Linked DNA regions of Geobacillus stearothermophilus ATCC 12980. The protein of the gene in region 2 binds, or shares a complex with, the protein of the main gene of each other region. Links are inferred from orthologs where the notes say so. Each region holds a gene or a part of one and is shown on either strand. Other genes may lie near its edges.

What was found.
Region 1: the proteins of fabF (region 2) and acpP are in contact, whole or in part, in a solved structure (PDB 6OKG), measured with the Escherichia coli proteins. The link is inferred for Geobacillus stearothermophilus ATCC 12980 from one-to-one orthologs.

The regions. Positions count from the first base shown.
Region 1 is NZ_CP128494.1:982,491-999,900, reverse strand. What follows is about bases 6,981-9,852. They hold acpP (acyl carrier protein), read right to left. Parts: upstream 8,598-9,852; coding sequence 8,364-8,597; downstream 6,981-8,363. Other genes in these bases: fabD (ACP S-malonyltransferase), read right to left, coding at 9,409-9,852; fabG (3-oxoacyl-[acyl-carrier-protein] reductase), read right to left, coding at 8,658-9,401; rnc (ribonuclease III), read right to left, coding at 7,442-8,182; smc (chromosome segregation protein SMC), read right to left, coding at 6,981-7,300. In the rest of the region: QSJ10_RS05390 (YlqD family protein), read right to left, coding at 1-170; QSJ10_RS05385 (KH domain-containing protein), read right to left, coding at 217-453; rpsP (30S ribosomal protein S16), read right to left, coding at 465-737; ffh (signal recognition particle protein), read right to left, coding at 832-2,172; QSJ10_RS05370 (putative DNA-binding protein), read right to left, coding at 2,191-2,523; signal recognition particle-docking protein FtsY, read right to left, coding at 2,732-3,721; more of smc, read right to left, coding at 3,737-6,980; more of fabD, read right to left, coding at 9,853-10,350; phosphate acyltransferase PlsX, read right to left, coding at 10,371-11,354; transcription factor FapR, read right to left, coding at 11,338-11,934; ATP-dependent DNA helicase RecG, read right to left, coding at 12,048-14,096; sdaAA (L-serine ammonia-lyase, iron-sulfur-dependent, subunit alpha), read right to left, coding at 14,093-14,977; sdaAB (L-serine ammonia-lyase, iron-sulfur-dependent subunit beta), read right to left, coding at 15,045-15,707; QSJ10_RS05310 (DAK2 domain-containing protein), read right to left, coding at 15,775-17,410. UniProt on the Escherichia coli protein: Carrier of the growing fatty acid chain in fatty acid biosynthesis.
Region 2 is NZ_CP128494.1:674,456-688,095, reverse strand. Bases 10,774-13,640 are described here. They hold fabF (beta-ketoacyl-ACP synthase II), read right to left. Parts: upstream 12,893-13,640; coding sequence 11,654-12,892; downstream 10,774-11,653. Other genes in these bases: QSJ10_RS03640 (beta-ketoacyl-ACP synthase III), read right to left, coding at 12,936-13,640; QSJ10_RS03650 (DUF2268 domain-containing putative Zn-dependent protease), read right to left, coding at 10,774-11,509. Also shown: QSJ10_RS03710 (TerC family protein), read left to right, coding at 1-601; transcriptional regulator SpxA, read right to left, coding at 652-1,050; QSJ10_RS03700 (hypothetical protein), read left to right, coding at 1,353-1,535; QSJ10_RS03695 (ABC transporter ATP-binding protein), read right to left, coding at 1,623-2,558; QSJ10_RS03690 (ABC transporter ATP-binding protein), read right to left, coding at 2,551-3,612; opp3C (oligopeptide ABC transporter permease), read right to left, coding at 3,634-4,656; opp3b (oligopeptide ABC transporter permease), read right to left, coding at 4,653-5,582; QSJ10_RS03675 (peptide ABC transporter substrate-binding protein), read right to left, coding at 5,706-7,358; QSJ10_RS03670 (DUF3899 domain-containing protein), read left to right, coding at 7,780-8,154; trpS (tryptophan--tRNA ligase), read left to right, coding at 8,489-9,475; QSJ10_RS03660 (YjbA family protein), read right to left, coding at 9,537-10,277; QSJ10_RS03655 (YuzI family membrane protein), read right to left, coding at 10,363-10,569; more of QSJ10_RS03650, read right to left, coding at 10,706-10,773. UniProt on the Escherichia coli protein: Involved in the type II fatty acid elongation cycle. Catalyzes the elongation of a wide range of acyl-ACP by the addition of two carbons from malonyl-ACP to an acyl acceptor.

The DNA.
Region 1 (17,410 bases), 320 kb from region 2 along the record:
ACAAGACTAGCCGGGTATTTCCCGCTTTTCTCCATCCGCTTTTGCTCGAAGCGAAGCTGGCCGCACTCGCGCTCCAACTGCTGCTTGCGCGCCGCAAATGCCGCCGCAAGCTCTTGTTTGCTCCGCTCGGTGACAACTTGCCGCACTTCGACCGTTTGAATGAGCTTCATCCCCATCCCCCTTTACGGCGATATCAAAAAAGGGAGAGGAACATCCTCACCCTTTTTCTTTCACGTGCACAATCACCCGCTTGGGCGATCCAGCGGCGGCGGCATAGACGACCGTGCGGATCGCATGGATCGTCCGTCCTTGTTTGCCGATCACTTTGCCGATATCGTCATCGTGCATCGACAGTTCATAGATGACGGCCGTCTCTTCCTCACGGGTTTCGACCGCCACCGCCTCCGGATGATCGACAAGCGCCTTGACGATCGTTTCAATGAGCGGTTTCATGTGCATCCCGCTTATTTGCCGTATTTCAAGTTATGGAACTTCTCTAAAATGCCTTGTTTCGACAGCAAGCTGCGCACCGTGTCGGACGGTTTGGCACCGTTTTGCAGCCATTTGAGCGCCAGCTCTTCATCGATTTTGATTTCGGCTGGCTCCGCAACCGGATTGTATGTGCCGATCGTTTCAATGAAGCGGCCGTCGCGCGGCGAGCGGGAATCCGCCACAACAATGCGGTAAAACGGTTTTTTCTTTGCGCCCATGCGTTTTAAACGAATTTTTACTGCCATAGTTTGTACGCACCTCCGTATAGTGTTCACACAAGATAGTATATTAACAATTCTTTTTCCGTTTGTAAAGGTTTTTCGCTTAACAGAACATCATTTACATAAATGGGAAGCGAAATCCTTTTTTCTTCCCTTTGGGCATATTCGTCATCATTTTCATCATTTTTTTCATGTCATCAAATTGCTTGAGCAGCCGGTTGACGTCTTGCACGGTCGTGCCGCTCCCTTTGGCGATTCGCCTTTTGCGGCTAGCGTTGATGATTTCCGGATGCATTTTCTCCTCTTTCGTCATCGAGCGGATGATCGCTTCGACGCGGGCGATTTGCTTTTCATCGACTTGAATGTTGGAAAGCCCTTTGATTTTATTGGCTCCCGGCAGCATTTTAATCAGTTCGTCAAGCGGCCCGAGCTTGCGCACTTGGCCGAGCTGCTCCAAAAAGTCGTCAAGCGTGAAGGTGGCCGTGCGCATTTTTTGTTCGAGCTCTTTCGCCTTCTCCTCATCAACGGCGGCCTGCGCTTTTTCAATGAGCGTCAAGACATCGCCCATCCCTAAAATGCGGGACGCCATCCGCTCCGGATGAAACGGCTCGAGCGCATCCAGTTTTTCGCCCATCCCGGCGAACTTGATCGGCGCTCCCGTCACGGCGCGAATCGACAGCGCCGCCCCGCCGCGCGTGTCGCCATCGAGCTTCGTCAAAATAACGCCGGTGATGCCGAGCTGTTCATGGAAGCTTTGCGCGACATTGACGGCGTCTTGACCGGTCATGGCGTCGACAACGAGGAAAATTTCGTCCGGCTTGACCGCCTCTTTCATTTGCTTCAGTTCATCCATGAGCGCCTCATCAATGTGAAGGCGGCCGGCCGTGTCGATCAGCACATAGTCGTAATGCTCTTCTTTCGCCCGCTCGAGCGCCTGTTTCGCGATCTCGACTGGATTGGCGTCCTCGCCGAGCGAAAAGACAGGAACGTTCAGCTGTTTGCCGAGCGTCTCCAGCTGCTTGATCGCCGCCGGGCGGTAGACGTCAGCAGCGACCAGCAGCGGCTTCCGGTTATGGCGCTTGCGCAGCAAGTTGGCGAGCTTCCCAGTCGTTGTCGTCTTCCCAGCCCCTTGCAGGCCAACCATCATGACGACCGTCGGCGGCTTTTTGGCGACCGCGATTTTGCTCTGTTCGCCGCCCATTAACGCCGTCAGCTCCTCTTTGACCACTTTAATCACCTGCTGGCCCGGCGTCAAGCTTTTCATCACTTCCTGCCCGACGGCCCGTTCGCTCACCCGTTTGATGAAATCTTTGACGACTTTAAAGTTGACGTCAGCCTCGAGCAAAGCGAGACGCACTTCGCGCATCATCTCTTTGACATCCGCTTCGGTGACTTTCCCTTTGCCGCGGATGCGGTTCATCACCTGCTGCAAACGTTCGGACAATCCTTCAAACGCCATGGCGGCCACCCCCTTTTTTTAATCAAGTTCATCCAGCTCGCGGACAAGCGCCGCCAATTCGGCGTCAGCGCCGTAATGCCGGCTGATGTAGTCTTTCAGCCGCTCGATGGCCTGCCGCCGCTGTTCATATTTTTGCAGCAGCCCGAGCTTCTCTTCATACTGCTCAAGCATCGCTTCTGTGCGCCGGATGTTATCGTACACCGCCTGGCGGCTCACCTCATATTGTTCAGCAATTTCCCCGAGGGAGTAGTCGTCCAAGTAGTACAGCGCCATGTAATTGCGCTGTTTCGGCGTCAACAGCGCGTGATAAAAATCATACAAATAGTTCATGCGCATCGTTTTTTCGAGCACCGAACGCTCCCTCCCCCGTTGTTAAGTAAATTCCCTTTACAAGTGAGTGTACTTTGTTTTCCGGCTCTTGTCAAGATGAGGACGATTTTTCCCCCCATAAAAGCAAGGCTGGGGCGCGGTTGGCCGCCAGCCTGGCGGGAAAACACGGATGCAGGCCGCGCCGATGCCGTACGAGCCGCTAAACGGCATGCAACTGGCCAACTAGCCGTTATTGTTCATCGAACAAACCGGCAAACAGTCCGTATACATATTTTTCTGCATCAAACGGCTGCAAATCGTCCATCTTTTCGCCGAGGCCGACGAATTTCACCGGGATGGCCAGCTCGTTGCGAATGGCGAGCACGATGCCGCCTTTTGCCGTTCCGTCGAGCTTTGTCAACACGATGCCGGTCACATCGGTCGCTTCTTTAAACAGCTTCGCCTGACTCATCGCATTTTGCCCGGTCGTCGCATCAAGCACAAGCAGCACTTCATGCGGAGCGCCCGGGATTTCGCGGCTGATGACGCGCTTCACTTTTTCAAGCTCTTTCATTAAGTTCACTTTGTTTTGCAGCCGCCCGGCTGTGTCACACAACAACACGTCAACGCTGCGTGCTTTTGCCGCCTGAATGGCGTCGTACATAACGGCCGCCGGGTCGGAGCCGGCCGCCTGCTTAATGACATCGACCCCAACGCGTTCGCCCCATACTTCCAACTGCTCAATCGCTCCGGCGCGGAACGTGTCGCCTGCGGCCAAGAGCACCGATTTCCCTTCCGATTTCAGCTTATGCGCCAGTTTTCCGATCGTCGTCGTCTTGCCAACGCCGTTGACGCCGACGAACAATATGACCGTCAGCCCTCCTTCTTGCATATTCAAGGCGGAAAGCTCGTTGTCATCGGCGCCGGCGCGGTAAATGTCAATCAGTTTTTCCGCGATCACGTCGCGCATTTGCGCCGAATCTTGAATGTTGCGGCGCTTCACTTCCATTTTCAGCTCATCGACCAGTTCCATGACGGTCGCCACGCCGACGTCAGCGGCGATTAAAATTTCCTCCAGCTCTTCGAAAAATTCCTCATCGACTTTCCGGTAGCGGGCGATCAAGTCGTTCACTTTCCCGGCGAGTGAATCGCGCGTTTTCGACAGCCCTTCCTTAAACTTTTCCGTGACGGCATCCGCCTGTTTTGTCCACTTTTCTTTCAACTTTTGAAAAAAGCCCATCGAGGCTCCTCCTTTCTATGACGACACGAGTTGCTTGGAGTCTTCCAAACGGACGGAAACGAGCTTCGAGACGCCCGATTCTTGCATCGTGACGCCATACAGCACGTCCGCCTCTTCCATCGTCCCTTTCCGGTGGGTGATGACGATAAATTGCGTATCGCGGCTGAACCGCTTCAAATATTGGGCGTAGCGCTGCACGTTCGCTTCATCAAGCGCCGCCTCGACTTCATCGAGGACGCAAAACGGCACTGGGCGCACTTTTAAAATCGAGAACAAAAGGGCGATCGCCGTCAACGCCCGCTCACCGCCTGAAAGCAGGCTTAAGTGCTGCAGCTTTTTCCCCGGCGGCTGGGCGACGATCTCCACCCCGGTTTCAAGCAAGTCGTTCGGGTCAGTCAGGCGCAAATCGGCGCGCCCGCCGCCGAACAGCTCGCGGAACACCTCGCCGAAATGAGCGCGGATTTGTTCGAACGTTGAAAAAAACCGTTTTTTCATTTCCTCGTCCATTTCGTCGATCACTTGATGGAGCGTCGCTTTCGCCTCTTCCAAATCGGCTTTTTGCTCGCTCAAAAAACGGTGCCGTTCGGAAACGCGCTCATATTCATCGATCGCTCCTAAATTGACGGTGCCGAGCTCATCGATGGCGCGCTTGATCAGCTTCACTCGCTTGCGCGCCTCTTCGGCCCCGATTTCAAGCGGATAGGCCAAACGGGCCGCCTCAAACGACATTCCATACTCTTCGCCAAGCCGGGTGAGCAAGTTATCAAGCTCAACGTCCAGCCGGTTCAACTTCACTTCTTCGTCTTTGACCACATCGACAAGCTGTTTATGCTGGCGCTTCGCTTCTTTCCATTCCCGCTCCAAATGCTCAAGCCGCCCTTGGCAGTCAAGCCGCTGTTCGCGGCGGCTGGCGATGAGTTCAATCGTTTTTTGCTTGTCTTCTAGCTTTTGCTGCCGCTGTTGCTCCAGTTTGTCCTCGTTCCAGGACGGCGCGTTCATTTCGGCGGCAAGGGCGGCGCGCTCCCGTTCGGCTGCTTCGAGCTCGCGGGCCGTTTCAGCCAATTCCGTTTCAAGCTCCTCCACTGTCCGCCGCGCGTGTTTCACCCGTTCTTTCGTCTCGGCCAAAGCGACTTTTTGTTCTGTGATCGCGGCTTGCAGCGCTTCTTTTGTCGTTTGCTCCGTCTGTTTTTGCGCCTGCAGCCGGCTGATGTCGTCGTCAATCGCTTGCAGCTTTCCGGCAAGCTGCTCAAGCTGTCTGTCAACGGCGACGAGACGGCGGTTGAGTTCCGCCGCTTCACGCTCATCGTTCGCTTTTTCTTCATCGTACAGCGCGAGCCGCTCGTCGATCCGCTTTTTTTGCCAGTCGAGTTCACGTTGTTCGTCTTTTTGCGCCTGCAACGACTGCTGCAGCGCCGCCATCTTCTCTTGCAGCGCAGCCGCCTCCCGTTCCCGCTCCGCCCGCTCTCGCTCTTTCCCTGCGATATCGCGCTCGAGCCGGGCGATCGTTTCATCCATTTCACGCAATTTGGCAGCCATCGCCTCGAGCTCGCGGGCTCGGCCCAACAGCGAAGCCGTCTTTTTCGCCGCCCCGCCGCCGGTCATCGCGCCGCCCGGACTGACGACATCGCCGTCAAGGGTGACGAGCCGATAGCGGTACTGAAGGAGTTTGGCGAGTTCATTGGCTCCTTTTAAGTCCGCCGTGACGATGACGTGGCCAAGCAAATGGGCGATCGCCGCCTGGTGGGCGCGATCGTACTCGACCAGCTCGCTTGCGATGCCGACAAACGCCGGATGGCCGCTGATCATCGCCCGCTCCCGCTCCGACAGGGCGCGCGCTTGAATGACATCAAGCGGCAAAAACGTCGCCCGCCCATGGCCGTTCGTTTTCAAATAGTGGATGGCTTGCCGCGCCGCCGCTTCGCTGTCGACGACGATGTGCTGCATCGCGCCGCCGAGCGCCGTTTCGAGCGCCGTTTCGTAGCGGTCCGGCACGCGGATCAGCTCAACGATTGCACCATGAATACCGGGAAGCCGGTCGCGCGCTTTTAATACTTCCTTCACCCCTTGGAAAAAGCCGGCATAATCGTGTTGCATCTCTTCCAGCCATTGCTTGCGCGCTTTTGTTTGCTGCCGGTATTGACGCGCCTGCTGCAAAAGCGACTCATTCCGTTCGAGCTCCGCCTTTTGTGCCGCAAGTGCGGCCGTCATATGAGCCAGCTTCCCGCTCGTCTCAGCGATGGCTTGTTCAAGGCGGGACTGCTCAGCACGCGAAGCCGCCAGTTTTCGTTCTATCTGCTCGCGTTCAGCAAGATGGTGGCGGTTCGCTTCGTCGAGCGCCGCCCGCTTGGCCTGCAGCTTGCCGATCGCCTGCTCCACATGCGTGCGCTCGTTTTTCAACGCCGCTTGTTCGTGGACAAGGTCGATATAATCGCCCTTTCGCCGCTCGATCTCCTCCTCAAGATCAACCTCATACTCGGAAAGCGACATTTGTTTCTCTTTCAGCTCTTTCTCCAGCGCCGCGGCAGCGGCCTCAAGCCGGGCGAGCTCAGCCCGCTCTGCACGGAGCCGTTCGGCCAGACGGCGCTGTTTCGCCGTTAAAGCGGCGGCAGTCTCCTCAAGCTGCTCTTTCCGCTTTTCTGCATTTTTTTTCCTCTCTTTTAACACTTCCTTCCGGCCTTCGAGTTTTTCAAGCTCCTCGCTTGCCAACAGCAGCACTTGCTGCAGGCCGTCGATCGACTCGTCAATGGCCGCCATTTGGTCGCGCAGCTGTTCGATATGGGCTTCCATTTTGTGCAACGCCGCCGCCAGCGCTCCTTCCTCTTGCTGGTGCCGATCAAGCGCTTCCTTCAGTCCGCTCCATTGCCGGTGCAGCTCCTCGATGTCGTGCACCATAAGCGCCACTTCAAACCGCTCGAGCTCCTCGCGTTTTTCCAAATACTCTTTGGCGATTGACGCCTGCATCCGAAGCGGTTCAAGCTGCTGTTCGAGCTCATGCAAAATGTCGTTGACGCGATGCAAGTTGTCTTGTGTTTCCGCAAGTTTTGTTTCCGCCTTTTTTTTGCGCAGCTTGTATTTCAAGACACCGGCCGCTTCTTCAAAAATCGTACGCCGCTCTTCCGGCTTGCTGCTTAAAATTTCTTCGACCCGGCCTTGGCCGATGATCGAAAACGCCTCCTTGCCAAGCCCGGAGTCCAGAAACAAATCGACAATATCTTTTAAGCGGCACGGCTGGCGGTTGATGAAAAACTCGCTTTCCCCGGAGCGGTAAACGCGCCGGGTGATGCTCACCTCTTGATACTCAAGCGGCAAAAAGCCATCTTCGTTGTCGAGCGTGATCGTCACTTCGGCGACATTCAGCGGCTTGCGCGAGTCGCTGCCGGCGAAAATGACGTCTTCCATTTTTGCCCCGCGCAGCGATTTCGCCGACTGCTCGCCGAGCACCCAGCGGATCGCGTCGGTAATGTTGCTTTTGCCGCTTCCGTTCGGGCCGACAACCGCCGTGACACCGGGGACAAAATCAATCGATACGCGGTCGGCGAATGATTTGAAGCCGATCACATCTAACCGTTTCAGGAACATGATACGATGCTTCACCATCTTTCCGCTTTGATCTCGGCCCGCCGGAGCGGACCGGGACAGGCTGCTGTTTTCAATATACCACCACAGTGCGTCGAGAAAAAATGTTCATACAAAAAGACTGACGTAAAAGCGCCAGCCTTTCTATGGCCGCTCGGCAGCCCGCAGCGTCTCAAGCGCCATTTGTGCCGCATGCTGCTCGGCTTCCTTTTTGGAGCGGCCGACACCGATGCCGAGCTCTTGGCCGTTTAACGCCACGCGGGCGACGAACTCTTTGTTGTGGGCCGGTCCTTTTTCTTCCAAAATGGTGTATTCAAGCGTCCCGCTGCCGTCGCGCTGCACGAGTTCCTGCAGCTGGCTTTTAAAATCCATCACATGAGAAAAAGCACCTTCATCTATTTTTGGAAAGATCGTTTGCCCTAAAAAATGGAGGACCGCCTCCATTCCTTGATCCAAATAAAGGGCGCCGATAAACGCTTCAAACACGTCAGCCAAAAGCGCCGGGCGCGTCCGTCCGCCGGTCAGCTCCTCGCCTTTGCCAAGCAAAACGAGTTCGCCAAACGACAGGGAGTTGGCAAATTTCACAAGCGACGGCTCGCAGACAATGGCCGCCCGCAGCTTTGTCAACTGCCCTTCGCTCATATGTGGGAATTTTTGAAACAAATATTGGGAAACGGTCAGCTCCAGCACGGCGTCGCCCAAAAACTCGAGCCGTTCATTATCCTCGTGAAGCCGCCGCCGATGCTCATTCACATACGATGAATGGGTGAACGCTTGCATCAACAGCTTTTCATTTTGGAAGGTGATCCCGATTTTCCTTTGCAGTTCTTGAAACTTCGCCCGCCTTTTTTCGTGGATGCGTTCTTTGTCTTTTTGTTTTGACATAAAAATGCCCTCCGACTTCGTTCCAGACAAAACTGGCCGTATACTATCCTTTATTATATCCGTTCACCATCCCGCTACGCGAGTGGCAAAGGCGCCTTTTTTCCGCGGCTAGGTCCCGTGTGCCTCTTAAAAAGCAGAGAAAGCCCCGTTCGGAGCAACGGGACTTTGCAAAAAAGCGGGATTACAGATGGCTTTTTATGTAGTTCACAGCATCTCCGACTGTGACAATTTTTTCCGCTTCTTCGTCGGAAATTTCCATGTTGAATTCGTCTTCGAGCTCCATGACCAATTCGACGATGTCGAGCGAGTCAGCACCCAAATCGTCTTTGAACTTCGCCTCGAGCGTCACTTGCGATTCGTCAACCCCGAGCCGGTCGACGATGATTTTCGTGACACGTTCCAATACGTCTGCCATTCTGTTCACCTCCCTTCATGATTATAGTCGATTCTCAGGGAAAATACTAGCCGCCTTTTGTTACGGCATGACCATGCCGCCATCAACGTGAAGCGTCTGGCCGGTCATGTAGCCGGCGGCGTCGGACGCGAGAAACGCCACAACGCGGGCGACGTCATCCGGCTCGCCGAAACGGGCGAGCGGAATTTGTTTTAACATTTCCCCCTTCAATTCCTCGCTGAGTGCTTCGGTCATATCGGTTGTAATGAATCCCGGTGCGACGGCGTTGACGGTGATGTTCCGGCTGGCGAGTTCGCGCGCGGCCGTCTTCGTCAATCCGATGACGCCGGCTTTGGCCGCCACGTAGTTCGCCTGCCCAGGGTTGCCGATGACCCCGACGACGGAGGCGATGTTGATGATCCGGCCGCCGCGCTGCTTCATCATCGGCCGTGTCACAGCCTTCGTACAAAGAAATACCCCTTTTAAGTTCGTATTAATCACCGCATCCCATTCTTCTTCTTTCATCCGCATGAGCAAATTGTCGCGCGTAATGCCGGCGTTGTTCACCAAAATGTCGAGGCGGCCGAACTGGTCGAGCGCTGTTTTCACCAAGCGCTCCACCTCCTCCGCCCGGGCGACGTCCGCCTGGACGGCGATCGCTTCGCGGCCGAGCGAGCGGATCATCTCAACGACTTCATTCGCTTTTGCCTCGCTGCCGGCATAGTTGACAACGACGTTCGCCCCTTGACGGGCGAGCTCCAAGGCAACCGCCCGGCCGATGCCGCGCGACGCCCCGGTAACGAGGGCGATTTTTCCTTCAAGCATTGTTTTGTTATTCTCCTTTCAGCGCCGCAATGGTCGTTTCCAAGGAAGCGAGATCGTTTACCGCATAAACACGGGCGTTGCGGTCGATTTTTTTCACGAGACCGGACAACACTTTCCCCGGTCCGATTTCGACAAACGTGTCGACCCCAAGCGCCAACAGCGTGCGCACCGACTGTTCCCAGCGCACCGGCGAATAGAGCTGTTCAATAAGAAGACGGGCAATGTCCTCTTTCTTCGTCACCGGCTCAGCCGTTACGTTGGCGATGACGGGAACAGCAGCATCTTCAATGGCCAGGCTGTCAAGAACAGCCTGCAGTTTTTCCGCCGCCGGCTTCATGAGCGACGAATGGAACGGTCCGCTCACTTCCAGCGAAATGACGCGTTTCGCGCCGCGCTCTTTCGCCAACTGCCCCGCCTTTTCCACTCCCGCTTTCGAACCGGAGATGACGATTTGCCCCGGGCAGTTGAAATTGGCCGGCTCAACCGGATGGCCTTGGGCGGCAATTTCGTTCGTCACCGCTTCGAGCGCCTCTGCCTCCATCCCTAATACGGCAGCCATCGTCCCTTCGCCGGCCGGCACCGCTTCATCCATCAGCTCGCCGCGGCGGCGCACCGCATAGACAGCGTCGGCAAACGACATGGCGCCGGCGGCCACGAGCGCCGTGTATTCACCCAAACTATGGCCGGCGACGTAATCGGCCTTCAAGCCTTCTCCGTCTACGAGCTGAAGCAAGGCGATGCTAGCGGTCAAAAGCGCCGGCTGGGCGTTGTACGTCAGCGTCAGCTCAGCTTGCGGCCCGTTGAACATGAGCGAAGAAAGCGGAAATCCGAGCCGCTCGTCAGCCGCCTCAATCACCGCACGGGCGCGGGCGTCGCGGTCGGCGGCGTCCTTGGCCATGCCGACCGTTTGCGACCCTTGTCCCGGAAATAAAAAGGCGATTTTACCCATTTTGCTTCCTCCTTTATCCATTATGCCCGCTCGAGCTCCGCTTTGATCGTGCCAATGACATCATGGGCCACTATCTCGCGCGCTTGGCGGACGGCATGGAAAATAGCGTTCGCATCGGATGAGCCGTGCGCTTTAATGACCGGAGCGTTCAAGCCGAACAACGCCGCCCCGCCGTATTCGGAGTAGTCCATCATCTTTTTCAGTCCGGCGAGCTTCGGCTTGAGGACAGCGGCGGCGAGTTTTGCGACCGCGCCGCTTGTCAGCGTCTGCTTGAGCAACGAAAAAAGCGCCATCGCCGTTCCCTCGATCGTTTTTAAGGCGACATTGCCGGCAAACCCATCAGCGACAACGACATCGGCCACGCCATTGAGCAAATCGCGCGCCTCCACATTGCCAATGAAATGAAGGTTCGTTTCTTTCAGCAAGGAGAACGCCCGCTTCACGGTTTCATTCCCTTTTTGATCTTCGGTGCCGACGTTGAGCAGGCCGATGCGCGGCTTGGCGATGCCCCGCACTTGTTGGGCATACACGTGCCCCATAATCGCATATTGCTGCAAATGCTCCGGGCGGGCGTCGACATTGGCGCCGACATCCAAAAAGACAAACCCCCGCCCGTCTAGCGTAGGCAATGTCGGCGCGAGCGCTGGCCGGTCGATGCCGGCAATCCGCCCAACGACAAACAGCCCAGCCGCCATCAACGCACCAGTATTGCCGGCCGATATGCACGCGTCAGCGCGTCCTTCTTTCACTTCTTCCGCCATGCGCACCAACGACGAGTTTTTTTTGCGCCGCACAGCCCGCACCGGCTCATCGGTCGCTTCAATCACCTCATCGGCATGGAGGATCGACAGGCGCCCTCCGTCCGGCACATGCGGACGGATTTTCGCTTCGTCGCCGATAAGCGTAATATGAATGTCGGGAAAATGCGCGGCGGCTCGAGCCGCCCCAAGGACGATTTCGCGTGGAGCATGGTCGCCTCCCATGGCATCAATCGCGATGTTCATTGCTGTCGCCATCCTTTTTCTCTATGTTTGAACGATACATCTCGAACGTTCCGGAAAACACGAGCTCTTGGCCGACGTAGCTGTTTACGTCGACAATCGTGCGCCCGTTCGCCGTTTTGCCGGTCACCTTCGCCTTCGCCACCACCCGTTCGCCTTCCTTGACTTGACGAACAAAGCGGATCGTCGCTTTCGCCGTCAGCGCCAATTCGTCATGGATTACGGCAACGGCGAGCGAATTCGCCTGGGCGAACAAATGATGGCCGCGGGCGATGCGGGTGCGCCGGAACACATGATCTTCTTTCACATCGAAAATGGAAATGGCGCTCTCATCCGGCTCAATGTCGATAATATCGCCGATCACTTCCTCAAGCGGCAGCGCCCGCACTTTATCCGCGAACGACTGGCGGGCGACATGTTTAATGCGCTCGCGCAGCTCCGGAATCGACAGTTCAAGCCGGTCGAGGCGGATCGTCTGCACGCTGACTGAGAACTTTTCTGCCAGCTCTTCGTCGGTAATAAACGGATTTTCCCGGATCGTCTCCTGCAGCAGCCGTTGCCGTTCGCGTTTGCTTTTTCTCATCGATTCGTTACACCGTCCGGTTTTATGACTAGGTACTAAAAGTAATATATAATATCAAAAAACGGAATGCAAGCAGAAAAAGTGAAAAGCGGTCACATTTTGCCGCCTGCCTATTAATCTAGCTTTTCTCCATCGAGCACGCCGGACGCCTCAAGTTCGGCGCGCAGCCCCGCGTACGCTTCATCACTCCAAAACGCCGTCGTCGACACGAGTTTGGCGGCATCGCGGCGCGCGACTTCCAAGATGCGGTAATCATGCACCGGATCGCCAAATTGAAACTCCGGAAGCCCGCTTTGTTTCGTGCCGAAAAAATCGCCTGGACCACGCAGCTCCAAATCCTTTTCCGCCAGCACAAACCCGTCCGTCGTCTCCGTCATGATGCGCATCCGTTCTTTGCCGACTTCCGATTTCGGGTCGGCAATTAAAATGCAGTATGACTGGGCGTCCCCCCGCCCGACCCGGCCGCGCAGCTGATGAAGCTGGGCAAGTCCAAACCGTTCGGCGTCATAGATGACCATCACGGTGGCGTTCGGCACATTCACCCCGACTTCCACGACCGTTGTCGAAACGAGCACATGAATGCGGTTTTCACTGAACGCTCGCATCACCGCTTCTTTTTCATCGGCCGACAGCCGGCCGTGCATGAGGCCGATCTCATATTTCCCGCGGTAGTAGTGGACGAGCTGACTATGAACATCAATGGCATTTTGCACATCCAATTTTTCCGACTCTTCAATAAGCGGACAAATGACGTACGCCTGATGCCCCCGACGAAGCTCTTTTTCGATAAAATCGAGCACACGCGCGAATTGATGATGCTTGACCCAATACGTTTCCACTTTCTTCCGCCCGGCCGGCATTTCGTCGAGCACTGATACGTCCATATCGCCGAACGCCGTGATCGCCAGCGTGCGCGGAATCGGCGTCGCCGTCATCATCAGCACGTCCGGGGCATGCCCCTTTTCGCGCAAAATGCGACGCTGCTCGACGCCAAACCGGTGCTGCTCATCAGTAATGGCGAGGCCGAGCCGGCGAAACTGTACACCTTCTTGAATCAACGCATGCGTCCCAATGACGATGTCGATCGCCCCTTCCTCCAATTCCGCAAGCAGCTCTTTGCGCCTCTTCCCTTTCACGGAGCTTGTCAACAGCGCCAGCGTGACATCTGTGCCGGCAAACAGGTCGGCGAGCGAGCGGGCATGCTGCTCAGCCAAAATTTCCGTCGGCACCATCAGCGCTCCTTGAAAGCCGGACAATACCGCCGCATACAGCGCCACGGCGGCCACGACCGTCTTGCCGGAGCCGACATCGCCTTGCAAAAGACGGTTCATTTGCCTTGGCGCCCGCATATCGGCCAAAATCTCCTTGATGACGCGCCGCTGGGCGTTCGTTAATGAAAACGGCAAAGCGGAAAGAAACGCCGCCAGCCGCTCTTCGGAAAACGAATGGGCGACGCCGTGCTGCCCGTCGCGCACAATTCGCCGAAACGCCTGCATTTTCAGCTGGTACAGCAAAAACTCTTCATAGACGAGCCGGCGTCGCGCCTGGTGCAACTCTTCACGCGAGCGCGGAAAATGAAGGGCGCGAACCGCCTCCTGCTTGTCGACAAGACGGTAGGCGCGGCGCAAAGCGGGCGGCAGCGGATCGGGAATGTGCGCGCCAAACTGGGCGAACGCCGCCTTCATGAGCCGGCGCATCGTTTTGACCGTCAGCGGGCTGCGCACCGAATAGACCGGTTCAATGCCGGCCGTCTCCGGGGCGGCCCCGAAACGAAGCTCATAGGCGTTGATCGCCTGCCGGTGCCGGTCCCATTTGCCGATTACGGTCACCGTTTCATTGAAGGCGAGTTTTTCTTTCAAATACGGGCGGTTGAAGCAGACAACCGTGATTAAATAGCGGCCGGAAAGCAGGCGAAAGGAAAGGCGCGACTTTTTTTTTCCGTAATACGTTACAAGCGGGGCGCTGTGCACCTTCCCTTCCACTGTCACTTTTTCTTCATGGCGGGCGGCGGCTAGATCTTTTTGTTCGTAATCGTCATACCGGTACGGCGCATACATGAGCAGGTCGCCGACGGTTGTGATGCCGATGTCGGCGAGCGCCGCAGCCGTTTCTTCACCGATGCCTTTGACCGCCGTCACCGGCTGTTGCATCGTTTCGTTCACTTCGATGCCGCAGAAGCGCCGAAAATGCGGGCCGCGATGGCGCGGCCGGTCGGCGTCGCGGCCAACCCCCCTTGCGCAGTTTCTTTCAGCGCCACCGGCATGGCCGCGCCGATGCGGTACATCGCCTCGATCACTTCATCACACGGAATGCGGCTTTTTACACCGGCCAGCGCCATATCAGCAGCGATCATGGCGTTGGCCGCCCCCATCGCATTCCGTTTGACGCACGGCACTTCGACCAAGCCAGCGACAGGATCACATACTAATCCTAGCATATTTTTTAAGGCGATCGCCATCGCTTCGGCTGCTTGAGCAGGCGTTCCGCCGGCCAGCTCAACGAGCGCCGCAGCCGCCATGCCGGCTGCCGAACCGACTTCGGCTTGACAGCCGCCGGCCGCCCCTGAGATGGAAGCATTGTTGGCAACGACATAGCCGAACGCCCCAGCGGTGAACAAAAATTCGACCATTTCTTTTCTCGTCGGATTCAACCGCTCTTTCACGGCAAACAGCGTCCCGGGGACAACGCCGGCTGAGCCCGCTGTCGGCGTTGCACAAATGACGCCCATGGCCGCGTTCACTTCATTTGTCGCCATGGCTTTGCTGACGGCATCCAAAATCGTTTCCCCGGACAAAAAGCGGCCCTGCTCGATATAGCGCTGCACCCGCACCGCATCGCCGCCTGTCAGCCCCGAGCGGGAAACGACTCCTTGCAGCCCTCTTTCAACAGCCCGCTCCATCACTTCGAGGTGGCGCTCCATTTGCGCCATAATCTCCTCCCGGCTGCGCCCGCTCACTCCGACTTCTTGGCGGATCATCACCTCAGCGATTTTGATTTGCTCTTTTTCCGCCAATGCAACAAGCTCGGCAACATTGCGAAACATTCTCTTTTCCCCATCCTTCCTGTCCGTCATCATGGCTGTCTTCGCAAAACATGGAACCGTTTTCGATTTAATCAACGAGTTTGGTTACTTGAATAATGTTAGGCAGCTGCTCCAACTCTTGCAAAAGCTCGTCGGTCAACGGTTGATCGACTTCGATCGTCATCAGCGCTTCCTTCCCTTTTTCCTTGCGCGATACTTCCATATGGCCGATATTAATGGCATGCTTCGCCAGCGCGCTGGCCACCGCCCCGATCGTCCCGTAACGGTCGTTATGCATGATTAATAGCGCTGGGTGATGGCCCGACAACTTTAACTCGAACCCGTTTAACTCGATGATTTCAATTTTCCCTCCGCCAATGGACACGCCGACAAGCTCAAGCTCCCCTTTTCCGTCGCCAATGCGCACACGCGCCGTGTTCGGGTGATGCGGAATCGCCTCTTCGGCGGAAAACGAGACGTCCATTCCCGCAGCCTGAGCGATCGCCAGAGCGTCCGGGATGCGCTCATCAAACGTATCAAATCCAAGCAGCCCGGCGACGATGGCCACATCGGTCCCATGCCCCCGGTACGTTTCGGCAAACGAGCCGTAAAACGAGATGTGCGCCCATTCAGGCTGTCTTCCAAACAGCTTGCGCGCGACGAGGCCGATGCGCGCCGCCCCGGCGGTATGCGAGCTTGACGGTCCGACCATCACCGGGCCGATGATGTCAAAGACGCTTTTATATTTCATCGGTGCCTTTCCTCCGTTCGCATAAAAAATAGAAGGGAATGCTCCCTTCTATTATTTTAACATAATATTATTCGACGGAAATGATAAACGGATAGAGCGGTTGCCGGCCGTTGTGCACTTCGACTTCCACTCCATCATATTCCGTTTCCAGATAGGCGACAACAGTTTCCACTTCCACTTCGGTCGCATCCTCGCCGTACAAAATGGTGACAATTTCACTTTCCTCGTCAATGAGCGCATCAAGCAGCCGCTTCGTCACGGCCAACTTGTCCTTATCGGCGACGACGATGCGGTCATCGAACAGCCCCATGTAGTCGCCTTTTTCGATTTCGACGCCATCGATTGTTGTATCGCGCACGGAAAACGTCACTTGCCCCGTTTTCACCCGCGAAAGCGCCGCCGTCATCGCCCGCTCGTTTTGCTCGGCTGACTGCGCTGGATTGAACGCCAAGAGCGCCGCCATGCCTTGCGGAACGGTTTTCGATGGGATGACGATCACCTGCCGCTCGGAAAGCTCGGCCGCTTGTTTGGCCGCCATCACGACATTTTTGTTGTTCGGCAGCACGAACACCGTCTCCGCGTTGACGCGGCGAATGGCCTCCGCGATTTCTTCGGTGCTTGGGTTCATCGTCTGTCCGCCTTCAATGACCGCGTGCGCGCCGATGCTTTGAAACAATTCGGCCACGCCGGCGCCCATCGCGACGGCAACGATGCCGTACGGCTTCGCTTCTTCCGCGCCGGCTTGCAGCGGCCGTTCCGCCTCTTTGCCGACGATGTTGGCATGCTGTTCGCGCATGTTTTCAATTTTAATGTTGATGAGACTTCCGTAGCGCTGGCCGTAGGTCAACACCTCGCCCGGCGTTTCCGAATGGATGTGCACTTTGACAAGCTCGTCGTCGGCGACGACAAGCAAAGAATCGCCAAATCGGCTCAAGTCGCGGCGAAACACTTCTTCGGAAAACGGATGCTGGGCCAGTTTGTCCTTCTCAAACCGAACCATGAATTCCGTACAGTAGCCAAACTCAATTTCGTCGGTATGAATATGGCTTTGCGCGCTTTGATGATGAGCCATCTTTACAAGCTCTTCCATCGGCACTTCGGCGGGAGCGGTGCTGACAGCTTCTCCTTTCAAAGCGGCAAGGAATCCTTCGTACACGTACACAAGCCCTTGGCCGCCGCTGTCGACAACCCCGACTTCCTTTAAGACCGGCAGCAGCTCCGGCGTGCGCTTGAGCGCGGCTTTCGCCTCCGCAAGCGCCGCTTCCATCACCGATACGACATCGCGATCTTTTTTCGCTGTTTCAATTGCCTTTCGCGCCGCCTCTCTCGCTACGGTGAGGATCGTTCCTTCGACCGGCTTCATCACCGCCTTATAGGCCGTATCGACCCCCGCTTGCAGGGCGGCGGCAAATTCGAAGCCGTCCACTTGCGGTTTGCCTTCCACCGCTTTGGCAAACCCGCGGAACAACTGCGACAAAATAACGCCGGAATTGCCGCGCGCCCCCATCAACAATCCTTTCGCCAGCGCCGCGGCGACGTTGCCGATATGGTCGGAGACATGCGCCTTCACCTCTTTCGCTCCGGACGTCATCGACAAGTTCATGTTTGTTCCTGTATCGCCATCTGGAACCGGAAAGACGTTCAGCGCATCGACCGCCTTGGCGTTGTTCGCCAAATGCGCGGCTCCTTGCTGCACCATATCG
Region 2 (13,640 bases):
CGGGGACAATGCGGTTGTCATTGCGTTAGCGAGCCGCAACTTGCCGGAACAAAAGCGGAACATCGCCATTGTCCTCGGCACGGCGCTGGCGATCGCCGTCCGCATTTTGCTGACCGCAGCGGTCGTATGGCTGTTGACCATCCCGTTTCTGCAGCTAGCTGGCGGCCTCCTCCTGTTTTGGATCGCCTTGAAGCTCATGGGGCAAAAAGACGAAAAACATGCCGCCATTAAAGCCGAACCGTCGCTTTGGAAAGCCGTCCAGACGATCGTCACCGCCGATGTCGTTATGGGCATGGACAACGTCATCGCCATCGCCGGAGCATCCCAAGGCCATATGGGGCTTGTCATCTTTGGCTTTCTTTTTTCTGTTCCTATCATCATTTTAGGCAGCAAAATCATCCTTTATGCCATGGAACGGTTTTCGTTTCTGATTTATGCCGGCGGCGCCCTTTTGGCATACACAGCCGGAAACATGATCACTGCCGAAGAGCGGCTACGTCCGTTTTACGACCCGCGCTGGGAGGCGTTGTTTCCGGTCTTAACGGCCATTCTTGCCGTTTTGCTCGGCTTGGCGGCCCACCGCCGGTCGCGCGCCACATAAAGCAAATGATAAAAAACTTCTACATGGCAGACCATGTAGAAGTTTTTTTATTACCCGTTCACCAGCCGCTGCGCTTCACGAAGCTGATACGCCCGCACTTTGCGCGGCAGAAAGCGGCGGATTTCATCTTCGTTATAACCGACTTGCAGCCGCTTTTCATCAATGATGATCGGCCGGCGCAAAATGCCTGGGTTTTTCTGAATCAGCTCGTACAAATCTTGCAGCGGCAAAGCTTCCAAGTTAATGTTCAACTTTTGGAACACTTTCGAACGGGTCGAAATGATTTCGTCCGTTCCCGTTTCCGTCATCCGCAAAATTTCTTTAATCTCTTCAACCGTGAGCGGTTCAGAGAAAATATTGCGTTCTACATAAGGAATATTGTGCTTCTCGAGCCACGCCTTCGCCTTCCGGCATGACGTGCAGCTCGGTGATGTGTATAGCTTGACCACTTCGATCACTCCTTTTGACAAGGAATCCCTTGCTTCCCTCGTCCGTCAGACGACAGACGTGCACCGCTATGACGGTTTGACGTCTGACAGCATAGCGACACGGCCTGGACGCCAGTCTAGCGATCAGCCGCTTTGCCAATCGTTTGCAAATTGAAATGACTTTAACATAATATATTATACAATACATCGGCCAAGAAAGATATAGTTTTTCGATGATAAATGCAATTTTCTTTCTTTCCTCTTCCAAAGTGAAGGCAAATCCTCTACAATCAAAGTAGAAAAGGAAAAGGGAGGAAGAACCGATGGCCGGCTATTTCATCGACTTTGCCATTGCTTCGGCATTGATCGTCGTCCTCACCGCATTGATGGGGAACATCAGCAACACGATCGGAGAGCGGATGTTCGGCCGAAACAAAAGTGGAAAGCATGTCGAGGCCTCCCGCCGCATCCAACAAGGATGGAAAGTCGTCGGGGGAAAAAAATAACGCACCAAAACAGGCGCATAGGTGGGCGCCGCTCTTTCACCGTTCGCATCATGCAGCGGTGAAAGAGCGGCGCTTTTTTCGATTCGGCTAGGCATACATCGCCCGATACCGCTTATACTCTTCCTCCGAACAAAGCACAAAATGGCCAGGCGTAATTTCGCGGAATTCAAGTTCCTCTCCATCTTTGTAGCCATGTTGCGCCGGATCGTAAACGATCCGCTTGCGCGTCCGCTCCGTTTCCGGATCAGGAAGCGGAATGGCCGACAAGAGCGCCTTCGTGTATGGGTGGATCGGATTGCGGTACAGCTCTTCCGATTCAGCGAGCTCGACCATTTTCCCGAAATACATCACGCCGATCCGGTCGCTGATGTATTTGACCATCGACAAGTCATGGGCAATAAACAAGTACGTCAACCCTTTTTCACGCTGCAGGCGCTTCAGCAAGTTGACGACTTGCGCCTGAATGGAAACGTCCAGCGCCGAGATCGGCTCATCGGCGATGATGAATTCCGGTTCGACGGCGAGCGCCCGGGCGATGCCGATCCGCTGGCGTTGCCCGCCGGAAAACTCATGCGGATAGCGGCTCGCATGCTCGCGGTTCAACCCGACCGTCTCAAGCAGCTCATAGACGCGCTGCATCCGCTCCTCTTTCGTTTTCGCCAATCCGTGGATGTCAATACCCTCAGCGATAATGTCGGCGACCGTCATCCGCGGATTCAACGACGCATACGGATCTTGGAAAATCATTTGCATTTTTCGGTTTAACTCTTTCAGCTCTTTTTTTGATTTTTTGCCGTGTACGTTAACGCCGTTAAACAGTACTTCTCCGTCTGTCGCCTCATACAGCCGAATGATCGTCCGCCCCGTTGTCGACTTGCCGCAGCCCGACTCGCCGACAAGGCCGAACGTTTCTCCTTTATAAATGTCAAACGTGACGCCGTCGACCGCTTTCACCACCTCGCCGCGGCCGGCCGGGAAGTATTGTTTTAAGTTTTTCACTTCAAGCAGCTTTTGCTTAGCCACGCGGCTTCCCTCCTTTCCGGGCGACGATGTCAGCAAACCGTTTCATCCGTTCGCGCACGATCGCCGGCGGTTCCACTTTCGGTGCCTTTTCATGCAACAGCCATGTCGCCGCATAGTGCGTATCAGACACTTGGAACATCGGCGGCTCGAGCTCATAGTCGATTTTGAGCGCATACGGATTGCGCGGCGCAAACGCATCGCCTTTTGGCGGATTTAACAAATCCGGCGGCGAGCCCGGGATCGAATACAGCTCCGTATCTTTATGATCAAGGCTCGGCATCGAGGCGAGCAATCCCCAGGTGTACGGATGTTTCGGATTGTAAAAAATTTCATCCACCGTGCCGATCTCCACGATTTTCCCGGCATACATCACCGCCACTCGGTCGGCCATGTTGGCGACAACCCCTAAATCATGGGTGATGAAAATAATCGACATGCCGAGCTTTTTCTGAATGTCTTTCATCAACTCCAAAATTTGCGCCTGAATCGTCACATCCAGCGCGGTCGTCGGTTCATCAGCGATCAAAATTTTCGGATTGCACGCCAAGGCGATGGCGATGACAACACGCTGGCGCATTCCGCCGGAAAATTGGTGCGGGTATTGCTTCATGCGCAGCTCGGCGTTTTTAATGCCGACCAGCTGCAATAGTTCAATCGCCCGTTTGCGCGCTTCCTCTTTCGACAGCTTTTGATGTTTTAAAATTGCTTCCATAATTTGCTTTCCGATCGTCATCGTCGGGTTGAGCGACGTCATCGGATCTTGGAAAATCATTGAAATTTTCGCCCCGCGGATCGATTGCATGTCTTTCTCCGACAGCTTGGTCAAGTCTTTTCCTTCAAATAAAATTTCCCCTTGCTTGATTCGGCTCGGCGGCGTCGGCAACAGGCGCATCAACGCTTTTGAAGTCACTGATTTCCCAGACCCTGACTCGCCGACGATCGCCAGCGTTTCTCCCTTATACAAGTCGAACGTGACGCCGCGAACCGCCTGCACTTCACCGGCGTGGATGTCAAAGGAAATATGCAAATCGTTCACCTGCAAAATTTTCTCCATCGGTTTCACCCCTTCCGTCGGTTATTTGCGCATTTTCGGGTCGAGTGCATCGCGAATTCCGTCTGCCACCAAGTTGAAGCTTAAAATGAGCAAGCTGATGACAACGGCCGGAATAATCATTAAATGCGGATATGTTTGGATCGATTTGTATCCGTCATTGACAAGCGAGCCAAGCGACGCTTCCGGCGGACGGATGCCAAGGCCGATAAAGCTCAAAAACGCCTCAGTGAAGATGGCCGATGGAATCGTGAACATCGTCGTAATAATGATCGGGCCGATGACGTTCGGGATCAAATGTTTGAAAATAATCCGTGATGTCGGCGCTCCGAGCGTCCTTGCCGCCAGCACGTATTCCATGTTCTTTAATTTCAACACTTGTCCGCGCACGATCCGCGCCATCGTCGTCCAACCGGTAATGACCATCGCCAGCGTGATGGAAATGATTCCAGGCTCAAAAATCAAAATGAACAAAATGACCATAATTAAATACGGGATGCCGTTTAAAATTTCGATGATCCGCTGCATCACATTGTCGACGCGGCCGCCATAGTAGCCGGAAATGCCGCCGTACGCAATCCCGATCAATAAGTCGATCAACGCCGCCAGCAAACCAATGTAAAGGGAGATACGCGTGCCATACCACGTCCTCACCCACAAGTCGCGTCCTAAGTCATCCGTGCCAAACCAATAGTACTCTTTCACGCCGCGCTGTTTATACACATCAACGCCGTTCGCATCCCGGCCGTCAAACGGAAGCCAATGAATATGTTCAAGCACCGGGATTTTCGGTGGAAGTTTCGCATGCCGCAAGTTTTGATCTTTATACGTCCGGTCGCTCGCCATCGGGGCGATGATCGCCATGAGCGCCAAGATGATAATCATCACGAGCCCGACGATCGCTGCCTTGTTTTCCCGAAGGCGAAGCCAAGCATCCTGCCAAAACGTCAAGCTTGGACGATTGATTTTTTCCTGCTCACCAACGTTCGGCGGGGCGGGCTGAAACCATTCCGGTGACAGTTGTTCGTATTGTTGTTTCGCCATCATTTTTTCCCTCCCGCTAACCGGATGCGTGGGTCGACAACCCCGTACAACACATCAACGATGAATACTGCCAAAATCAACAAGGCGGAATAAAACAACGTCGTTCCCATAATAACCGGGTAATCGTTCAGTTCAATCGAACGGACAAACTGTTCCCCAAGACCAGGGACAGCAAACAGTTTCTCAATGACAAGCGTTCCCGTCATTAAATTGACGGTCATCGGTCCTAAAATGGTAATGACGGGGATAAGCGAGTTGCGGATGGCGTGCTTGATGATAACCCCCGCCTGGCTGATCCCTTTCGCCCGAGCCGTCAAAATGTAGTCAGAGCTTAACACTTCCAGCATTTCTGTGCGCATAAAACGGGCGATGCTAGCGATGACCCCGACAGACAGCGCCAATGTCGGGAGAATCGTATATTTGAAGCCTTCCCAAAAAGCGACCGGAAGCCATTGCAGTTTCACAGCGATAAAATATTGCAAAAACCCCCCTAACACAAACGACGGAATCGAGGCGCCCAACACCGCAATGACCGTAGCAGTGTAATCTTCCCAATGATTATGTCGAATCGCCGCGACAATTCCGAGAATCAACCCGACGATCGTCCCAAACACAATCGCCTGAAACCCGAGCTGGGCCGACGGGCCGATTCGATCGCTGATGAGCTCTGTCACGGGGCGGTTGTCATATTGGAACGATACCCCCAAGTCTCCTTTCAGCAAATTCCCTAAATATTGAATGTATTGAACCGGCACGGGCTTATCCAATCCGTACTCTTTTAAAATAAGCGCCTTCTGTTCCGGCGTTAATTTCTCTTGGTTCTGAAGCGGCGAACCAGGCAACAGCTTCATTAAAAAGAACGTCAACGTCGCAATGATAAACAACGTGATGATCATATAAACGAACCGCTGAAGCGTATACCGCGCCATGACCGCACCTCCTCTGCTTTTCTATAATCTTCGTTGTTTTTCGACATTTTTCGCCTTGACAGGCAAAAGGAGAGTATATGCCTAGGCATATACTCTCCTCCGCATTTTCAAGAGAACAACGGATTACTCGACATACGCCCATTTCAAGCTGTAGTCGGCGCCGAATGTATGCGTGACGAAGTCTTTGACATACTCGCGTTGCAAATAGGCAGCGCCGCGTTGGTACAGCGGAGCGATCGGCATTCCTTCAAAGACGATTTTTTCTGCTTTCAGCATCGCATCCCAACGAGCTTGCTGATCGTTGGCAAGCGTCGTTTGCGCGTCTTTGATCAGCTTGTCGTACTCAGCATTCGACCAGCCTGTTTGGTTGTGCGGGCTTGTCGACGTCCAAAGCTGCAGGAACGTCATTGGGTCTTGATAGTCCGGACCCCAGCCGGAGAACGACAAATCATATTGCATGTTGCTTTCGAGCTTCAGTTTTTGTGCAAACGGTTGTTGCTTAATGTTGATCGTCAAGCCCGGCAAGTTTTGTTCAAGCTGCGCTTTCACATACTCGCCGATTTTCTTCGCGTTGTCGGTGTCAAAGTTCAGCAATTCAAGCGTAAATTTGTCTTTGCCCAGCTCTTTTTTCGCTTGCTCCCACAATTTTTTCGCTTCATCCGGATTGTAATTGACCAAATCGCCATTCACATCGCGGAAGTCTTTGCCATCCGGACCGGTGACGAAGTCTTTCGGAACGGTGAACTTCGCCGGAATCGAACCGTTGTTCAAGAGCGTATCGACCATCGCTTGCGTGTCGATGGCCATCGCAATCGCTTTGCGGGCGTTGACGTTGTTCAACGGTTCTTTTTTCGTGTTCATGCGCAGCCAGAAGATCGACGGATCCAATTTCGTATGGAAGTTTTTGTCGTTTTTGTACTTATCCACGAACTCCGCCGTCAAGCCGACGCGGTCCGTTTGTTTTGTTTCATACAAGTTGACGGCTGTCGCCGTGTCTTTCACGACTTTCACATTGACTTTTTCCAGCTTGACGTTGTCTTTGTCCCAGTAGTTCGGGTTTTTCGTATATACCCAACCTTGTTCATGCTTCCACTCGCTCAACACGAATGGGCCATTGTAAAGCGTCGTATTAGCTTCGAGACCGTATTTGTCGCCTTGCGCTTTCACAAATTTTTCGTTTTGCGGCATGAACGTGCCAAACGCCGTCAAGCCGACGAAATACGGAGCCGGGTTTTTCAGCTCGACTTTAAGGGTGTAGTCATCAAGGGCTTTGACGCCGACTTGGTCAAGCGGCACCTTGCCTGTGTTGGCTTCTTCCGCGTTTTTAATGTCGTACATAATGTACGCATATTCCGATTTCGTCTTCGGATCAAGCACGCGCTTCCAGGCGAATTCGAAATCGTGCGCCGTCACCGGATCGCCGTTCGACCACTTCGCATCTTGGCGAAGCTTGAACGTATACGTTTTGCCGTCTTGGCTCACTTCATAGCTTTCCGCGATCCCTGGCACCGGTTTGTTGTCTTTGCCTAAACGGTACAGACCTTCCATGACGTTGTTCAGCACGATAAACGATACTTGGTCGGTGGCCATCGCCGAATCAAGCGTCGGAATTTCTGAGGAATCAAGCAAGTTCAGCACCTGCTCCTTTTTCTCCGCCGGCTTTTCGCCGCCCTGGCCGCCTTGGGCGTTGTCGTTGTCCTTGCCCCCGCCGCAAGCCGCGAGGAACGTTGACAGCGCGAGAAGCAGGACGAGGAAGAAAGAAAATCGCTTCTTCACTAAAAACCCCCCTTAGGTTTATGTAGTGTATTACAAATCTTCTGAACCGTTTGATTTCAGAAGATTGTACTTACATCGCTTATTATATCCTGTGATAGTATATTTGAAAAGGATTTTTTATTTCCTTAAAATAAAAAAATTCAAACTACTTACAAACGGGAGAGGATCGGATTGCATTTACACCTGCATTGTAACGACTTTTGCCACCATTGTAAACAAAAAATTTCTGCCTACAGAAAAAAGAAAACGATTACAATATGATTTTTTTGCCCTTCCTTTCAGCTTCGAAGCAAATCTATCCTGAACTTCCAGGTTATTCTATATTTTTTGATATAATTTTGTTAATAATTTTGACAATCTTCCCGCCCACATGATTTATGATAAAATAAGCAGTGAGAAGGGAAAGGCGGGAACAGACGATATGAAACAAACGGTTGTGCGGACTGGATGGCTCGTCGTTGCGATGCTGGCGGCAAGCGCACTCATCGTAATAGGGCAAGGAGCATGGAGTACGGTGGCCTTTATTAACGTTTCGTTTTTGCTCTCCCTTTTGCCTCTGTCGCTCGGCGGGCTTTTGTTTGTTTATGAACGCGGGTTTTTCAACGGATTCGCATACGGGTTTCGCCGATTGCGCAGAAGCAGCGCGAGGGTGGAGCGGTATCTTGAGGAAGCGGCAGCAGAACATGAATCGGATGAGCTGCTCGGTCCGCGGCGTTTCGCCATCACGTATCCGCTTCTCTTTTCTGGTCTGCTTCTGTTTTTCGCGATGATTGCCGCCGGATATGCCGTGCAATAAGGTTGCAACAGCTGAATGTTTTCCGTATAATATAAGGCAAATCTAGGATCAACCGAGCGATGAGAAAGAAGAGTACATATTGGCGATGCCTTCAGAGAGCTTGTGGAAGGTGCGAACAAGCGGCTAGCCATATGGAATGGGCTTTCGAGCTTCCCGCCGAACCGGCGACGCAGTAGGCGAGGACGTTCCCCGCGTTACAGGGGGCCATGCGCAAAGCATGGGCTGAGCGATTGCGCTTCTTGACGCAATAAATAGGGTGGCACCGCGGTCCTACCGTCCCTATCAGAGGGCTGGCAGGGCCTTTTTTATTTTTGGCTTGAGGGAGTGAAGATCGATGAAAACCATTTTTTCCGGCATTCAGCCAAGCGGCGTCATCACCATTGGCAACTATATTGGGGCGCTGCGGCAGTTTGTCGAGCTGCAGCATGAATACAACTGCTATTTTTGCATCGTTGACCAACACGCCATTACCGTTTGGCAAGACCCACACGAACTGCGGCAAAACATCCGCCGCCTCGCCGCTTTGTATTTGGCCGTCGGCATCGACCCGACGCAAGCGACGTTGTTCATCCAGTCAGAAGTGCCGGCGCACGCTCAAGCCGCTTGGATGCTGCAGTGCATCGTTTATATCGGCGAACTTGAGCGGATGACGCAATTTAAAGAAAAATCGGCCGGCAAAGAGGCGGTCAGCGCCGGGCTGCTCACGTACCCGCCGCTGATGGCCGCTGACATTTTGCTTTATAACACCGACATCGTCCCGGTCGGCGAAGACCAAAAGCAGCATATCGAATTGACGCGGGATCTGGCCGAGCGCTTCAACAAACGGTATGGCGAGCTGTTTACGATCCCTGAGGCGCGCATTCCGAAAGTCGGCGCCCGCATCATGTCGCTTGTCGACCCGACGAAAAAAATGAGCAAATCCGACCCCAACCCGAAAGCGTACATCACACTGCTTGACGATGCGAAAACGATCGAGAAGAAGATCAAAAGCGCGGTCACCGACTCGGAAGGAACGATTCGCTACGACAAAGAAGCGAAGCCAGGCATTTCGAACTTGCTCAATATTTATTCGACCCTATCCGGTCAATCGATCGAGGAGTTGGAGCGGCAATACGAAGGAAAAGGATACGGCGTCTTCAAAGCAGACCTCGCTCAAGTCGTCATCGAAACGCTTCGACCGATTCAAGAGCGGTATCACCATTGGATGGAAAGCGAGGAGCTTGACCGCGTGTTGGATGAAGGGGCGGAAAAAGCAAATCGGGTTGCATCGGAAATGGTGCGCAAAATGGAGCAAGCCATGGGGCTCGGGCGGCGGCGGTAAATAGCCGCATCCAGCGAAGCCATACAAAAACGGGCAGGCGCCTATCGCCTTGGCCCGTTTTTTAATTGACTTTTGGTTCTTGCTCCATTTCCCACAGTTTTTCGAAAAATGGCTGCCCTTTGATCAAGTTTTCGCACAGCTGCTCATGCCGTTCGGACCACCCGTATTTCGTCTCGTTATACAATTGTTCCCACGCTTCATCAAAAGACATTTTTTGAATAGCGGCGTATTTTTCCGGCGCCCATTCCGTATACCAATAGCGCATCTGGGCAGTATTTTTTGTCGAATAAAGCTGGTCAAGCGCCATAAACAACAGCTGTTTCAACTGCCGCTCTTTGCGCGTGAGTCCGCACATCAGTTCCGGAGCCGGCGATAAAATGTGGTATTCTTTTTCATACCTCGGCAGCGGATAGTCCCGTTCCTCCGCTTCGGCCGCCACTTCGTAGACGAGTTGTTCCTGACGCGGAATGAGACGGCTTTTGCGAATCGGGATTTGATAACCGATTGTATCGACAGCCAAAACGCCGGCGCCGTCCGTGACAACGAAACAATAGTCCAGCTGAATGCGTTCATGGTTTTTGCGGACATACGCCTTCTGATGTACATCGTCTAGCAGCGGTTTTGGAAGATCGGACAAGCTGTTTTCAATGTAATGAAACAGGGCCGGGGATACTTTTAACAGCGGCACTTGGTCGAGCAGCTCGATTTGATCGTCCTTGCGCCATTCATGGAAATGACAGACGTTGTATCCGTTCTCTTCTCCTTCAAACCAGTTGACCCAAATGTCGTGCAGATAAAGCATGCGAGACCCCTCACTTCCAGACGTGTTTGTCCATCAGTATAGGCAGAGGGTGGGAATTTTATTCCATTTCGTCCTCTTTTCCCCTCTAGGGGCTGCGGCTTGGAAACGTCAAGCTCCCCCACATCAAAAGAAGGCCAATAGGGAATAAATAACATTCCACCCTTGTCGAAATATAAGATAAGTATTCGTAAAAACCACGCTCTGGAGTGATGATGTTCAAATAGGCGATCACCATCATGCCGCCGACGACTGAAAAACCGAAACCGACCAAATAAAAAAACAGGCGGACCACCGGGCTTTCCCTTCCTTCTTGTCCACGTCCTTGTTCTACATATATGTCGGCGCCATGGACAACATGCCTGTTTGCGCCCGATGCCCCTAAGATTCTTGTGATAACCGGACAGCGGCGTCCGCCATGCGGTTTCGAGCTAAGACGCTCCTTGCTGTTTGCCTGAAAAGCCCGCCAACTCCGCGATGTCTTTCGCTTCCATCTTCATCAATTGGGCGAGCGAATAGCCTCTTTCTAGGCAACGACGGATGATGGCATACCCAACGGCATAGCCCCCCATTTTCGGATGCCATCCAAGCCCGTACAAAATGCGGGAAGTATGCGGATGCGAAACGGGCAAATGTTGGTTCGGGACAATATAACGCCGCCAAAACCGTTCCATCTCCCGATCGGTGTAATACTTCGTCCATCCCGCACACTGCTTGACGCCGACTGTCTCGGTGACGGCATGCTCCGCCAATCCTTCCATCACGACGGCATCCAGCAACGTCGCATCTTCGCCTTCGTTCGGCAACTGCTTGAGACGGCATACATGGTTGTATTCATGCGCCACCAACGCGGCGATCTCCTCGTCGCCATGATCCGGCAGCAAGAAGAAAAACAATTTATCAGCAAACGCCACCCCGCCTTTTCCTTGGAATTCGCGCACAAGCTTCCAGTTTTCGTCATCGGCCGGCAGCAAACATACCGGAACGTCTGGCCCCTTCCATATCCCCCGTTGCCGTTCATACAAACGGCCAAGACGTTCCCAAAGACGGCGCTCTTTCATCTCCGGCAAAAGCCGCTCGGCCTGTCGAGTGCTTCGGTACATGCCATACAGCCGTAAATAGCTGTAAATCTCACGCGCCGACGCTCCTTTAAAAAACGAACTCAACCTCCCGCACAACAGGAGCGGGTCCCCCTCATCCTCTTCCAGCCATCGATCGGTTGGAAGCAATCCCATCGCTTTTCCCTCCTTTTCTCTTACGTTATGTCGGCAGGGAAAAGACGGTGAAACAAAACAAAAAAGAGAGCCTGACGCTGAACCGAACCCGCCGTTAGTCACGCGTTTTCAGCTCTGCTCAACCAAGGCTCTCCTTTTCATCCATTACACATATTTTTTAAAAATCAATGTCGCATTATGGCCGCCAAATCCAAATGAGTTGCTTAAGACCACACGCACGTCTTGCTTGCGCGCTTCATTCGGCACATAGTCGAGGTCGCATTCCGGATCCGGTGTTTCGTAGTTGATCGTCGGCGGAATGATGCCGTCGCGGATCGCCAGCACGGAGAAAATCGCTTCCACCGCGCCGGTCGCCCCGAGCAAATGCCCAGTCATCGACTTCGTCGAGCTGACGGCGAGCTTATAGGCATGATCGCCGAATACTTCTTTGATCGCCTCCGTCTCATACTTATCATTGTACTCGGTGCTCGTGCCGTGGGCGTTGATGTAATCAATGTCCTCCGGCTTCAAGCCGGCGTCTTGAAGCGCCTGGCGCATCGCCCGCACGCCGCCTTCGCCGCCCGGCGCCGGCGCGGTGATATGGTACGCATCGGCGGTCGCGCCGTAACCGACAATTTCGGCGTAAATCTTCGCGCCGCGGCGCAGCGCGTGCTCCAATTCCTCCAAAACAACGATTCCTGCTCCCTCACCCATGACGAAACCGTCGCGGTTTTTGTCAAATGGGCGGCTCGCCGTTTTTGGATCTGGATTGGTTGAGAGAGCCGTATTGGCGCAAAAACCGGCGAACGACATTTTCGTAATCGGCGCTTCCGTCCCGCCGGTGATCATGACATCGGCGTCGCCGCGCTGAATGACTTTAAACGCATCACCGATCGAGTTCGCCCCGGTCGCGCAAGCGGTCACCGTGCACGAATTGATCCCTTTCGCTCCAAGGATGATCGATACTTGCCCAGCGGCCATATCCGGGATCATCATTGGCACGAAAAACGGGCTCACTCGGCGATAACCGCGCTGCTGGAAAATCTCAAACTGCTGTTCAAACGTCTCCATACCGCCGATGCCAGAACCAATCCAAACACCGACCCGTTCAGCGTTGCTTTCATGAATGTTGAGATTGGCATCTTTGACCGCCATAAGCGCCGCAGCGACGGCGAATTGGGTAAATCGGTCCATCTTCCGCGCCTCGCGGCGGTCGATAAACAGCGACGGATCGAAGTCTTTCACTTCCGCCGCCACTTTTGCCGGAAAGTCGTCCGGATTGACGCGGGTGACAATGTCGATGCCGGACTGGCCGGCGATGATGTTTTTCCACGTCGTTTCTGCGTCATTCCCAAGCGGGGTGACGGCGCCTATGCCTGTCACGACGACTCGTCTTTTTTCCATCGTTTCCGTCTCTCCTTTTTTTATTTCGATAATATCCGTGCCGTTAACGGCCCCAGCGCAAGGCAATCGCGCCCCACGTCAGCCCGCCGCCGAATCCGACCATAATGATGAGATCATCGTCACTGATTTTACCCGCTTCCAGCTCTTCTACAAGCGAAATCGGAATAGATGCGGCCGACGTGTTGCCATATCGGCGGATCGTCGTCGATATTTTCTCTTCCGGCAGCTCGAGCCGCTGTCTGGCCGCTTCGACGATGCGAATGTTCGCTTGATGAGGAATGAGAAAGTCGACATCGTCTTTCGTGAGCCCGGCTTTTTCAAGCACACGCACGCTTGATTCTCCCATTTGCCGGACGGCGAACTTGAATACTTCACGGCCGTTCATGACGATATATTCGTCTTTGTATAAATGTTTTCCTCCTGTTCCGTCAGCTCCCAACTCAAAAGATAAAATCCCGCGCCCGGGCGACACCGGACCCATGACGACCGCTCCGGCGCCATCGCCGAACAGCACCGCCGTGTTGCGGTCGGTCCAATCGGTGATTTTCGATAGTTTGTCTGCCCCCACTACTAATATATACTTGTAGGTGCCTGTGTCAATAAATTGGGCGGCCGTGACCATCCCGTACATAAACCCCGCGCAGGCAGCGCTAATATCAAGCGCAGCGGCGTTGACGGCGCCAAGCCGCTCTTGCAGCATGCAAGCGACCGACGGAAACGGACGGTCCGGGGTGACGGTGGCAACTAA